DNA from 3 places in the Agarivorans sp. JK6 genome. Region 2 is predicted to be linked to each of the others. Evidence: predicted binding sites of a transcription regulator. Region 2 holds the regulator's gene; each other region holds the start of a gene.
What was found. Region 2 encodes sigma-54, which starts transcription at its own class of promoters, with help from an activator protein. Its sites were predicted from a motif close to GTTGGCACGNNNNTNGNNT; they were not measured.
Positions count from the first base shown of each region.

Region 1: the regulator sigma-54 is predicted to act here: its motif matches at 2,227-2,245, upstream of OV592_RS04395 (PEP-CTERM sorting domain-containing protein).
Region 3: the regulator sigma-54 is predicted to act here: its motif matches at 2,203-2,221, upstream of OV592_RS03050 (THxN family PEP-CTERM protein).

Region 1 covers NZ_CP113525.1:931,902-936,684, reverse strand. The annotation lists gene OV592_RS04405 (ABC transporter permease) at 1-177, shown strand, start outside; gene prfC (peptide chain release factor 3) at 253-1,842, opposite strand; gene OV592_RS04395 (PEP-CTERM sorting domain-containing protein) at 2,283-2,984, shown strand; gene OV592_RS04390 (hypothetical protein) at 3,034-4,134, opposite strand; gene OV592_RS04385 (DUF2860 domain-containing protein) at 4,651-4,783, shown strand, end outside.
Region 2 covers NZ_CP113525.1:3,982,836-3,987,618, reverse strand. The annotation lists gene OV592_RS18370 (HPr family phosphocarrier protein) at 16-285, opposite strand; gene rapZ (RNase adapter RapZ) at 272-1,129, opposite strand; gene ptsN (PTS IIA-like nitrogen regulatory protein PtsN) at 1,156-1,599, opposite strand; gene hpf (ribosome hibernation promoting factor) at 1,608-1,895, opposite strand; gene OV592_RS18350 (RNA polymerase factor sigma-54) at 1,920-3,422, opposite strand; gene lptB (LPS export ABC transporter ATP-binding protein) at 3,475-4,200, opposite strand; gene lptA (lipopolysaccharide transport periplasmic protein LptA) at 4,200-4,679, opposite strand; gene lptC (LPS export ABC transporter periplasmic protein LptC) at 4,705-4,783, opposite strand, start outside.
Region 3 covers NZ_CP113525.1:636,430-641,212, forward strand. The annotation lists gene OV592_RS03040 (ThiF family adenylyltransferase) at 1-783, shown strand, start outside; gene OV592_RS03045 (THxN family PEP-CTERM protein) at 939-1,841, shown strand; gene OV592_RS03050 (THxN family PEP-CTERM protein) at 2,268-3,182, shown strand; gene OV592_RS03055 (PEP-CTERM/exosortase system-associated acyltransferase) at 3,339-4,295, shown strand; gene prsT (XrtA/PEP-CTERM system TPR-repeat protein PrsT) at 4,318-4,783, opposite strand, start outside.

The DNA of each region.
Region 1 (4,783 bases), 1.7 Mb from region 2:
TTCTTGGATGCCATGGCGATACGTTTACAAGGCGTCTCCATTGGCGACTTCGCGATTCCAGTGCAAGCCATTGAAGCGATACCTTACGTACTTACCGTGTTCTTACTGGCAGGCTTTATCGGTAAAGCTATCGCGCCAAAAGCGATTGGTGTTCCATATACTAAAGAGCGCGAATAGAACCTTACTACTAGCCACAAAAAAGGTCGCTTTATGCGACCTTTTTTATTGCGATTAAACTAGCTAAAAAGCGGCTTAGTGTTCGCGAGTTTGCATAAACTTAACGTCTGGGTAGCGCTCGGTGGCTAAGTTTAAGTTAACCATTGTAGGCGCTAAATAAGTTAAGTTGTCGCCGCCATCTAAAGCTAAATTATCGTGAGCTTTCTTCTTAAACTCTTCAAACTTCTTAGAATCGTCGCTAGCGCACCAACGCGCAGTGGCAAGGCTAATGCCCTCGTAAACAGCTTCTACTTTATATTCGGTGCGTAAGCGATGTACCACCACATCAAACTGCAGCACACCTACTGCGCCAACGATCAGATCGTTGTTACGCATCGGGCGGAATAACTGCACAGCACCTTCTTCAGATAATTGAATCAATCCCTTAAGCAATTGCTTTTGCTTCAAAGGATCTTTTAGTCGAATACGACGGAACATCTCAGGGGCGAAGTTAGGAATACCAGTAAACTTCATGGCTTGGCCTTGAGTAAAAGTATCGCCAATTTGAATGGTACCGTGATTGTGTAAACCGATAATGTCGCCAGCAATCGCTTTTTCAGCAGCTGCACGGTCTCCTGCCATAAAGGTTACTGCATCAGAAATACTTACATCTTTACCTAAGCGTACATGACGCATTTTCATGCCTTTATTGTATTCACCAGACACAATGCGCATAAAGGCAATACGGTCGCGGTGTTTAGGATCCATATTCGCTTGGATCTTAAATACGAAGCCAGAGAAGCTATCATCAGAAGCGGTAACTTCACCTATATCAGTAGCACGAGGTTTTGGCGCAGGTGCCCAGTTGGTTAAACCTTCTAACATATGGTCTACACCAAAGTTACCCAGCGCGGTACCAAAATACACAGGTGTTAGTTCACCGCTCAAAAACAGTTCAAGATCAAACTCGTTAGACGCACCTAATACCAGCTCAAGCTCATCACGCAAGGTTTCGGCAAGCTCGTCGCCTACGGCGGCATCTATTTCGGGGTTATCTAAGCCTTTGATGATTTGTTGGTCTTGAATGGTATGGCCTTTACCAGTTTGGTAAAGAATCACTTCATCTTTAAGAATGTGGTAAACACCTTTAAACAATTTACCGCAGCCAATTGGCCAAGTAATTGGTGCGCACATCATGTTAAGTTCGCTCTCTACCTCATCCATTACTTCCATTGGGTCGCGAATATCGCGGTCCAATTTGTTCATAAAGGTAACAATAGGCGTATCACGCAGGCGAGTTACTTCCATTAATTTACGGGTGCGATCTTCTACACCTTTCGCCGCGTCAATCACCATCAAACAGGAGTCAACTGCAGTTAGGGTACGGTAAGTATCTTCCGAGAAGTCTTCGTGTCCAGGAGTATCTAGCAGGTTAACAATACAATCGTTAAACGGGAACTGCATCACCGAGGTAGTAACCGAGATACCACGCTCTTTCTCCATTTCCATCCAGTCAGATTTAGCGTGGGTAGCGTTACCGCGACCTTTCACTGTACCGGCTTTTTGAATCGCGTTTCCGAATAACAATACTTTTTCAGTAATGGTGGTTTTACCCGCATCCGGGTGAGAGATAATTGCAAAGGTTCTTCGGCTAGCAATATCTTGCAAGAGTGAAGCGTTAGACATCGAATCAATTCTTCTAATTTGGTAACGCGAGGATGCAGCAAAGCGGCAATTTGGCCGAAACAGCACAATCACCCAGCGTTTAGTTAATCGTAATTGGCGGGTATTTTCGCCGATCTAGCTTTGATAAACAATCGGCGCTTTAGTTACTATTGGAAAACCTGAGCTTTCGATAGCGAATCGGTAAGTGTTTTGCGTGTAGCTACTCATTTAAAGGCGGGAATTGCTTAATACAACAACCCCCTCTTTGTTAAGCCAGCAAGCACTTTAGTATTAACTCCACTTATTACCTCAAAAGCAGCGATTAATTCGTCAGTATTCTTTACACCCAGTATTTATTGTTAATAAAAACAGTAAGAAAAGTGTTACTGGCCATGGACTTGCGAGTTTGGTACAGTAATTGCCTAGAGCTGGTCGAACCATTTATATCAAGGAAGATTGTTTTGAACCGCAAGCATGTATTATTCGCCGTTGTAGGCTTACTTAGCACTTTTGTTAGCCAAGCCAGTGTGATTACTTTTGATGAATTGGCCAACGGTGAAATTGTTAATGGTCAATACCAATTAAGTCATGGTGTGAGCATAGATGGAACCAATGTACGTTTAGGCCAAAACAATTTGGCCGTCGCTTTTGATACCAGCCTTATCAATACTCAAGACCCAGATTTAGAGTCGCCTTTTAGCAATATTAACCAACCCAATTTAGGTATTGCTAACCCAGGCAATGTACTCATTATTCATGAGAACCCAAACTCGTGTAATGGCCTTATTTGTAACAACCCAGATGACGAAGGGCGTCGTCCTGCAGGTTACTTCACCATTAACTTCTCAAGTTCGGTATACCTAGAAAGTATCGACTTTTTTGACATTGAGCTGGCAGAGAATGGCTACACAGCACAAAATGCCATTCACTTGTTTGATGCGCAAAACAACGAAATTTTCCCAACTGATTTCTACACTCCGCATACCGGCGGCGACAATACTTGGGACCGCTTGGATTTTGCAGTAGCCGAAGTAGCCTCAATGCGTATTCACTTAAACGGCTCTGGCGCTATCGATAACATTCGCTTCTCGGTTCCCGAACCTGGCAGCATTGCCCTATTTGCACTAGCCTGTTTTGGCTTGGTAGCAAGACGCTTTAAATAAAATCAAAAACGCCGCTTACTCTAAGCGGCGTTTTTGCCGAGCGAGTTACTTAAAATCGATAACCGATAGTCAGTCGCGCTATGTCAGCATCATTTTCATAACCTTTTTTATCAATTACTCTGGTTAAACTACCACCAACAAACCAAGTTTGAGTATTACGCCAATGTGGGTAATAGTTCACCCCAATGGTGACAACTCCTTTTGTGTCAAAAGCACTAGTGTGCTCATATTTGTCTTGGGCGAAGTAAGGTCCGGCACCGAATCGTCCTTCAAGGTGGTTTCCTAGTGGAATAAAGCGCCAAACTTGAGCGGTAATGCCGCGCCGTTCAGTCCACCCACTATCACCACCCTCGTCTAACCAACCTAGTGACACTGCGTAATTGTTTGAGAAACGATGAGCACCTTCAACGCTATAGCCCACAGTGGTTTCTGGACCACCATGATTGATTTTAGTATTTGCTAACGACACCCACACTTCATTAATAATTCCGTTCCCATCTTGCTTAACTTGATTAGTGCCATTATCAATATCAATACCAAAGCCCACTAAAAAGGAGTTACTGGTTGGCCTATCTGGAATGAGATAATTGTTCCATTGCCCCCGTAAGTGGGCACCTGTTCCGATGTAATTGATGGGATATACCAAGGCTACGGTGCTCATCATGCCCAAACGTTTTTCGTTAAGCTCCACACCTTCGGCATTTCTAGTGGTATCAAATGAAAAGTAAGGGCCACTACCAAGTTCTAATCTAGCTGTTTTAGTCAACATAGGGGTGTAAACCAGCTGGGTAGAAAAACCATCTCGATGGTGGTTGTAAGGGTGACCCTCATTAGCATGCACAAAATCTAAGCGCACATCGTCTTTCAAATACTGGCCAAAACGTACATCAAATGAACGGTGATTTTGTTTCTTATCTTCTTTATCCACACCTTCAACGTTGGTGATGCCCGAGCCCATGGTTAAAGCAAAATAGCTATTGCGAGGTTCTACTGACTGATAAGTAGATGACTTGTCTTGGGCCACAACACCTGTGCTAACTAAAGCCACTATTAAGGCTAATACTTGTAAACATTTTACGAGTTGCGCTCGTTGCCATGTTGAAAAAAGTGCTGTGCTGTTGATTGCAACCGCTGCAGTGCTGATAGTCATGAAATGGTTCCTAATTCGCTATTACCAGGCCAAACACCTAGCAACTAAATTTCGGGTAGTTTGTTATCCATGACGCTGCCGATAGCCAGCTTAGCTATCTTCTAAAATCCCTCTCCTAAATTTGCCTAACTCCCCCTTGTTTAATTAATGATTATTCTTCAGGTGATTTATTTGATTGTTTTCTTTCTTCTAAAAACCTTAATAAAGAAACAAACAACATTGAAACCACCCCAGTAAATAAAAACGCAATATAAATACTCATTACCTATCCTCTAAAAAATTCTTAAGCACCACGTCATTAACATGGGAAAAACAAATTAGAGATTAGATAGAAAACAAAATTAAAAAAATGACTTAGAGAAACCCAAATTTGGCGCTCCTCAATGACTTAAAAACCATAAGCCAAATAGCAAAGTTGAATTTCTCTAAACCGTACTAAAACCTACCCAAATAAATAAAATCATTTCCAACTTAAACAGCACACCAACTTGTGCACTTATTTGAAGAGATATAAAAATGAACAAAACTACACTATTAGCACTAGCCATTAGCTCAACGTTTTCGCTCAATGCATTTTCTGCCGAAACATCGCGCTTTAGTGGCGAGATTTTCCTACTTGGCGGCTTCAGCTCTACTAACTCAAACCTGA
Region 2 (4,783 bases):
TTATTGCGTATAGATTTATTCTTCGTTGAAGTTAGCTTCTACTAGGGCTTGAACCGCATCTAGAGCGGCTTCTGCGTCTGCACCTTCAGATACTATGGTTAGCGTACTTCCTTGCGCGCTGGCTAGCACCAGTAAACCCATAACGCTGGCAGCAGAAGCCGTTTTCTCACCATCTATAATACTCAGCTCAGCGTCAAATTGCTGTGCCAGCTCAACCAACTTGGTGGCAGGACGTGCGTGCAGGCCTAATTTGTTTTTTACTACTACTTGTCTAGTGAGCTTCAAGGCGATGTTCCAAAGTTCGGTGGCGTCGTTGTACTTTTCGATGAGCGCTAAAGAGGCTAGCAAGTTGCTCGGCCACATACACCGAGCGGTGTTGTCCGCCAGTACAGCCAATCGCAATGGTTAAATAGGCACGGTTGTTAGCTTCTAAATGCGGTAACCAAGATTGCAATAACTGGCTAATTTGTTCGATATATTGGCTAACTAAAGGCTGCGCAGCCAAGTATTCTTGCACGGCTTTATCTAAGCCGGTAAGTGGGCGCAGCTCCTCTTGCCAATGTGGGTTAGGTAAAAAACGCGCATCAAACATGTAGTCGGCATCGTTAGGCACGCCATTTTTAAATCCAAAGGATTCGAACACCAAAATTAGCTGTTGTTGTTGGTCACCAGTAACGCGTGAGCGAATCAAGCCGCTTAGCTCGTGTACCGATAAACGGGAAGTATCGATACGCAAATCGGCATTTCTAGAAATGGGAGCTAATAGCTCGGTTTCTGATTCAATCGCTTCTGCTAAAGATAAATTACTTTGGCTAAGCGGGTGTACCCTGCGTGTTTCGCTGTAGCGACGGATCAGCGCTTCATCTTTAGCATCTAAAAAAATGCTTAATAGATTAATGTCTGGTCCTGCATCTCGTATTAGCTGTCCTACCGGTGATAGCTCATCGGGAAGATTTCGAATATCAATGCTAATGGCTACTTTAGAATAGGTTTTTTTTAAGTTGTCGATAAGTGATTGCCAAAGCACAACCGGCAAGTTGTCGACGCAATAGTAGCCGAGATCTTCCAATACTCTTAAGGCGACGGTTTTACCTGAACCCGAGCGCCCACTAACGATGATCAGTTCCATGATAATCCCTAAGGCTGATTAGAGTATTAGGCTACCATGATGTCGTACAATTCGTCATCACTTTGTGCACAACGAAGTTGTTTACATATTTGCTTATCGTTAAGTTTTTCAGCTACTTGAGCTAGAGTATTAAGATGTTGCTTACATTGATCTTCGGGTACTAGTAATGCAAATACCAAGTCTACCGGCTTGTTATCTATAGCATCGAAGGAAATAGGGGGATCGCAACGCAAGAAAACCGCTGTGGCTTGATGCTGATTGTCGATACGGCCATGAGGAATAGCGATGCCTTGGCCAATACCTGTACTGCCCATTTTTTCTCGATTTAACAAGCTTTCAAAAATGCATTGAGTAGTGGTATCAAGCTGCTTGGCGGCCAGTTCGCTTACTATTTCTAGGGCGCGTTTTTTTGAAGAGCATTGAACTGCACTTTGGGTGCAGTCCAAGCTAAGTACTTTATTTAGTTGCATGGGGGTGGCTAACGTTTGTTAAGTTTTTCTTTATGTTTGATGACTTGGCGATCAAGTTTATCAATCAGACTGTCGATGGCGGCATACATGTCAGAATGCTCAGAGGTTGCAAATACTTCGCCGCCGTTTAAATGTAATGTGGCTTCAGCAATTTGGTTCAGTTTTTCTACGTTGAGGATGACGTGAACGTTATTGATCTGATCGAATCGTCGGGTGAGTTTGGCAAACTTGGTGTGGACATATTCTTTCAAAGATTCAGTTATTTCTACGTGGTGTCCAGTAAGGTTAATTTGCATAGATATCTTCCCCTTTTAGTGGCCTTAGATAAGGCTCTTACGTTGGTTAGAAGGTGGAATTGCTAAAGACTCACGATATTTAGCAATCGTACGTCTTGCCACCTTGATCCCCTGATCTGCCAAAATATCAGCAATTTTGCTGTCGCTGAGTGGTTTACTGGTATTTTCGGCAGCTACCAGTTTCTTGATTAATGCACGAATAGCGGTTGATGAGCACTCACCCCCGCCATCGGTAGCCACATGGCTAGAAAAGAAATACTTAAGCTCGAAGATGCCGCGAGGTGTATGCATGAATTTTTGGGTGGTTACCCGGGAAATGGTGGATTCATGCATTTCTACAGCTTCTGCAACATCGTTCAGTACCATTGGCTTCATGGCTTCTTCGCCATACTCAAAAAACGCCTGTTGATGATGAACAATGCAGTTGGATACTTTTAATAGGGTTTCGTTGCGGCTCTCGATACTTTTAATAAACCACTTGGCTTCTTGTAAGTGGCTACGAATAAACTGGGTATCGTTAGCGTTGGTAGAGGTTTTACTTAAAGATGCATAGTGGGAGTTAACACGCAACTTAGGCATTGCATCTGGATTGAGTTCTACAACCCAGCGACCTTGGCGTTTTACAACCGATACATCCGGGATAACATACTGGGCTTGATTAGGCTCAACCGCGTTACCAGGCCGAGGTTCAAGCGTATGAATCAAACGCATGACTTCGCGTAGCTGGTCTTCTTTAAGTTTGGTTTTGCGGGCTAATAGACGAAAATCGCGATTAGCTAATACATCTATGTGATTTGAAACTACATCTTTGGCTTCATTTAGCCAAGGTGTGTCTTCGGCAAAACGGCTTAATTGGATTAGTAAACACTCTTGCAGCGAGCGCGCTGCTATACCAACGGGGTCGAAATGTTGGATGCGTTTAAGTACTGCTTCTACTTCATCTAGCTCTACATCTAAGTCATTGTTATCGCTTGAACGTAAGCCTTCTAGTAGCTGCTCACAGTCTTGGGTGAGGTAGCCCGATTCATCTACCGCATCAATAATGGCTAAAGCAATGGCTTGGTCTACTTCACTAAATGGAGTGAGTTGCATTTGCCACAATAAGTGGTCTTGTAAAGAGTCGACAGTTTCGCCCTGAAACAACATATCGTTGTCATCGCTCACGGCGCTGCCAGATGAGCTGGCTGGGGCAGAGCTGGCGCTGTAGATATCGTCCCAAGTAGAGTCAACAGGAAGGTCGTCAGAAACAGTTTCTTGGTTAATGGCATCGCCTGCTTCAATTTGACTGTTGTCTATGTCCGCAGTGGATTCGGCCTCGGTAGACTTCTCGTTGGCAGATTTAGCGTCGGTTGCGTCACTATCACTGGCGTGAGACTCATCCGCCTCAAGCAGAGGGTTACTTTCCAGAGCCTCTTGAATCTCTTGCTGTAAATCCAGTGTTGAAAGCTGGAGTAAGCGAATGGCCTGTTGTAACTGGGGGGTCATGGTTAACTGCTGACCAAGACGCAACTGCAAAGATGCTTTCATTAACTACCGCTGTTCCTTCTTCTTATTGTCTTTTTTTAAACTTGCACTTTAACTATAGCTTGAATTGTTCTCCGAGATAAACTCGTTTCACATGTTCGTTTTCGAGAATTTCTTCTGGCTTTCCTGAGGCTATCAATTCGCCTTGGCTAACGATATAGGCATGCTCACAAACATCGAGAGTTTCTCGAACATTGTGGTCGGTAATTAGTACACCTAGACCGCGATCACGTAGGTGTTCAATGATCTTTTTAATATCGATAACAGAAATAGGATCTACCCCTGCGAAGGGTTCGTCAAGCAAAATAAACTTAGGTGCGGCGGCTAGAGCTCTAGCAATCTCAACTCTCCGGCGTTCACCACCTGACAAGCTCATGCCTAGGTTTTTGCGAATATGGCCAATGTGAAACTCTTCAAGAAGGTCGTCTAACGCACCAATTTGTTGCTCTTTATCGAGGTCTTTTCGGGTCTCTAATACGGCAAGAATGTTCTTCTCCACAGATAAGCGGCGAAAGATAGACGCTTCTTGCGGAAGGTAGCCAATGCCTTTACGTGCACGAGTGTGCATCGCTGTACTAGAGATATCGTCATCATCGATGAGGATTCGGCCTTGGTCACGAGGCACCAAACCCACCACCATGTAAAAAGTGGTTGTTTTGCCAGCGCCATTGGGACCTAACAAGCCAACAATTTTACCGGTTTCTACATTTAGACTAACGTTTTTAACGACCTTACGGCCCTTATAGGCTTTAGCTAGGTTTTCAGCAATTAGGGTACTCATTATTGCTGGTCTTCCTTGGGCGTTAGTTCGTCAAGCTGCTGCGGTAGGAAAATAGTAGTTACACGGCTGTTTTCGTCGCCTTGTGCCACCATTTCTTGTTTGTTGATGCTGTATTTGATCATTTTACCTTTTACCAAGCTCTCTTCTTGTTTGAGTTGAGCATTGGTAGTGAGTGTTAGCGTTTGGGTTTTTAGGTCGTAACGCACTTCGTTAGCCTCAGCTTCAATTGGCTTGCCGCTATCAAGTAATTGATAAAACGTTGCTGGTTCGCCTTTAGCGATCATTACTTCGCTGCCTTTTTCCTCGCTACCAATAACACTGAGTTCTTCGGCGTGCATTTTAATCGAGCCTTGAGTCACCACAACATTATTGTAAAAGGTAACTCGGTTTTCTTTGATATTGACCTGCTGGCGGTCAGCATCAACAATAATTTGTTTGTTGAAGTCGTCTTCTAGTGCTTGTGAACCCCAAGAAAGCATAAACAAGCTAGCTGCAAGTGCTAACTTACTCTTGTGGGTTGTGGTAAACCGCTTCGATATCATCTAATAAAGTCACTATTTCGTTGGCTAAATCACCGTCCATG
Region 3 (4,783 bases), 1.4 Mb from region 2:
GTTGCAATGGCGGGGGCCGGGGGCGTTGGTAGTGAGCACATTGTTACCTTGGCTCGCTTGGGGGTTGGCAAGTTTCACATTTCTGATTTTGATGAATATGAAGTTCACAACTTTAATCGTCAAGCTGGCGCGTTTATGTCTACCGTTGGCCAAGACAAAGTAAAAGTAATGGAAAACATCTGCTTAGATATAAACCCTGAAGCGGAGGTGAAGTCCTTTCCTGAAGGTATTTTTGAGCACAATGTTGATGAGTTCCTTGAAGGTGTGGACGTATATGTAGATAGCCTAGACTTTTTTGCCTTGGCTGCGCGAAAGTTGGTCTTTCAAAAGTGTTTAGAGAAAAAGATCCCTTTAGTTACTGCTGCACCGTTAGGCATGGGCTGTGCATTTTTGTGTTTTATGCCTGGCAGTATGAATTACGAAGAGTATTTTCGATTTGAAGATGCCACTAGTGAAAACGAGCAATATATTAAGTTCCTAATTGGTTTATCCCCCGCGATGTTGCAGCGCCCTTATCTAGTTGACCCGAGTCGAGCAGATTTTCACGCTAAAAAAGGACCATCGATGCCTATGGCGGTGAAGATGTGTGGTGGTATAGCGGGTACGTATGTTTTAAAAATCCTACTTAATCGTGGAGATCTAATTACCGCACCTTACGGCTTGCATTTTGATGCTTATCGAAATCGATTTAAGAAAACGTGGCGACCAATGGGTAATCGTAATCCCTTGCAGCGAATGGTATATAAGATAGCCAAAAAGATAGTTTTAAAAGAAGAAAGTTGAGCGTTTTTTATGTCAGTAAGTTTTACACATCATAATTGATTTATTTGTTTTTAGAGTGTAACTCTTTGTTAATATTGATTAATTATATTTGGCCCGAGTTTTGCTTTATGCACGGTCTTTATATCTAAACGCTATTACCAAATTGGATGGGTGAAATGAACAAATTGAAACTTACTTGCTTGGCTGCAGGCCTAGGATTTGCAAGTATTTCTGCTAACGCTGAACTAATCACTGAATGGAATTACTCGAATGATGCGGGTTTTAAAGAGTGGAGTTCAAACGCTGGCCAACTAGGTATTGATACCGGCGGCGCAACAGCCGATGAGTTTGATCCTCTTTTTGGTGGTGAGTTACCTAAAAGCCTTGCATGGGGTACACCATACGGCGCTGTAAACCCTCAACTTATCAAAAGTTCACTTGAGATTGACGACGCTCAGTCTGGTCAAGTAAGTACAAGTGTAGTTGACGGTGTTGGTGCATTGGATTTCGTAACAGGTACAGGCCTTACCCATGAAAACTGGGGTGTAACTGGCAATACTTTGTCTTCAGCAGTTTTGTTTGATGGCTTGTTCCTGCAACCTCTAGCTCCTTTTGTTGGCCCAGCACTTCCTGCGCCGGTTCTTGAGTTTGATGTATTGTTTGAAGAAACGTACAACACTCCTACTAATGACACCTGTAAATACGGTGATACTAAAGTAGGTGAAGCTGGCATTAATGAAGCTGGTTGTGCTGACTTATTCACATTGGTACTAGATGACGGAGTTACGTTTACTGAAGTTGGTAACGATATCTACCTTCAAAACAGCTTCATTCTACCAATTCCTGGTTTTGACGATTACGTGTATACCTTAACTACTCGTCTTCAAGGCTTAACTGTATTAGATAACCTAGATTGTGGTCCTGACTCTACATGTATTGGTTTCTTAACTGAAGAAAACCAGAAGAACGAATTAAAGGCAGCTTTCGCTATTTCTGCCGCTCAAGTAACAGAGCCAGGTACTTTAGCTATCTTTGGCTTAGGTTTGCTGGGTTTGGCTTCTGTTCGTCGCCGCGCTTAATTAGCTACTCTTATATAATTACTGCTGCGCTTTCGCAGCAGTAATTTTTTATTTCCTTCAAGAAACTCTCACTTCCAAAGCTCAGATTCTCAATCGTAACTGTCTTGTTCGAAGGTTCTGCTTTCTCATCTACCTTTATAGTGCTTAGCAACTTAACACCAGAATGTTGTTTGTTGGTCCAAGGTAAATCGTTAATTGGATTTAGTAAGGGAAATCTTCATACATTAAGCTTTAGAACAAGGATCTTAAGGATCTTTTACGGTGGTAAACATAATGGGTTTTTGTGTCAGTAATTTTTACATCCTATTTACTTCAATGATTTGGTTATTTCTTAAGCTACTGCTTTTAAAGGTTTTTTAAAGTTGGCACCTAGATTGCTTTGTATGACTTGTATTTCGAATCGTACTGACCAAATGGATGGGTGACATGAACAAATTAAAACTTACATGCTTGGCGGCTAGCTTAGGTTTTGCAAGCATCTCTGCTAACGCTGCTCTTATCACTGACTGGGACTACCTAAACGAAGCTGGCTTCGATCAGTGGACTTCTGATGCTGGTTCAATTGACCCAACGGGTATTGATGCAACTGGCGAAACTTTAGATGATTTTGACCCACTTTTTGGTGGCGAGCTTCCTAAGTCTCTTGCTTGGGGTGACCCGTACGCTGCTGAAAACCCAGATCTTAAGAAAAGTGCTTTGAATATTGAAGATTCTAAATCAGGTACTGTGACTACCAGTGTTGTAGATGGTGTTGGTGCTCTAGCATTTTCAGAAGGTACTGGCCTTGTACACGAAAACTGGGGTGTAACTGGTGATACTCTAGTAGCAGCTACATTGTTTGATGGTTTGTTCCTTGCACCTACAGCACCTGTTGCTTTCCCATTAGCTCCAGCACCTGTACTTCAGTTCGGTGTGATTTTTGAAGAAACCTACAACACACCAACTAACAATGTTTGTAAGTACGAGCCAACTCAGTTGGTAGGACAAGCCGGAATTAACCAAGAAGGCTGTTCTGACTTATTCACTATCGTGTTGGGTCCAGATGTTACATACACAGAAGTGGGTGATGACATTTACTTAACAAATAGCTTCGTACTACCAATTCCAGGTTACGATGACTATGTATACACCCTAACTACTCGCCTACAAGGTTTAGAAGTATTAGGTGATATTGATTGTGGACCAAACGCAACTTGTATTGGCTTCCTTACAGAAGAAGATAAAACTAACGAATTGAAAGCTGGTTTCGCTATCTCTGCTGCACAAGTATCAGAGCCAGGAACATTAGCTATCTTTGGATTAGGTCTATTAGGCTTGGCAGCTGTTCGTCGCCGCGCATAATGCTTAATTAAAAGTCGCTAAGTTTTAGCATTGTACATCCAAAGCGCAGCCTAGTTCTGCGCTTTGTTTTTTCTGCAAGCCTGCCTTTTATAATTCTAAATTGTTTCTAAAATCTAAATGTTATGTTTAGAAAGTTTGAAGCTTTGAGAGCGCTTTATGATCCGAAACAAACATGTGAAAAACCTAGCAAGTATCCCTTATCTTGGGGCTGTTGTGAGAGGTGGCATTTCGTTATTGGTTAAGCGAGAAGCTAAGCTAATTGCTCAGCACTTTGCAGAGTATCTTCGCCCGGTAGTTGCTTATAAAACCGATACCGTACAAGAAGCATTTCGAATTCGTCATGACGTATACTGTGAGGAACTTAATTTTGAGCCAGTCCGTGAAAACGGTATGGAACAAGATGAGTTTGATGAATACTCTCGCTTTTGTTTAATCGAGCACAAACCTAGTACCAACTATGCAGGCTGTGTGCGAATAGTATCTCCTTCTAGTAAAGATGAGTTACTGCCCATCGAGAAGTTTTGTTCTAATGCTATTGAAGGTGCTAAATATCACCCTTCGCAATTTGCTAGAAGCGAAATTTGTGAAATATCGCGTTTAGCGGTTCGCCCACAATTCCGACGTCGTAAAGCGGATAACTTTGATGGTGCTGCCTCTGGTGCGATCAATGAGCAAACCTATTCTGAGGAAGAGTTACGTTGCTTTCCTTTTTTAGCTATTGGTTTGTATTTGTCTATTGCCGCTCTAGCTGTGCGAGCTGGCACCCATCACGCCTTTGTTATGATGGAGCCGCGTCTTGCTAGAAGTATGAGCTTTTTAGGTATTAAGTTTGAGCAGCTTGGTCCAGCTATTGAGTATCATGGCTTACGCGCGCCTTACTACATTAGTGCAGGAACACTTACACGTACTTTACCGGTAGGCTTTCAAGTTTTAATGCGTAACATTGATAAAGAAGTAGAAAAGGGTTGTCTAGCAGCTAGAAACAATGATGACAATGATGACTATATTAAAAAAATGTATTCACCGAGTTTCTATAAAAATGACTCTCCGAACATATCGTTACGAGAGAGCCATAAATGGTGTGAATCTAAGGGTTTATACTTGCCCCAATAAGGTCTTATTAGGGCAATATAGATTAATTTAGCTGAGCTTCTAGCTCAGCTTTTTTATTGGCTAACTCTGGCTCAATATTTATTAATCCATCGAGTAGTTGTTTAGCTTCTTTGGTTTGCTTATTTGCAATTAGTGCTTCTGCCAAGTGCAACCCTACCTCGTTACTAGCATCTTGCTTGTAACTATCTTCAAGCGCTTTAGTTGCTTCTACTATTTTCCCTGACTTAAGTAACATGTAGCCGTAGGTGTCTTTTACCTGTGGTATATCCGGCTTTAGTTCGTGGGCTTGCTTGGCGTAAGTTAAGGCTACTTCAAATTCGTTTAAGTCATGGTAAACCCAAGCGAGGTTGTTCCAGGCTACAAAGTTATCCGGCTGATCTTTAATGATCGCTTGGTACTCCTCAATTGCTTGCTGCGGGTTAGCTTTCATTTGCAGCTCTGCAAGTTGCAGTTGAAGAGGTTTTGCCGCTTCGCCATGAACATCGATA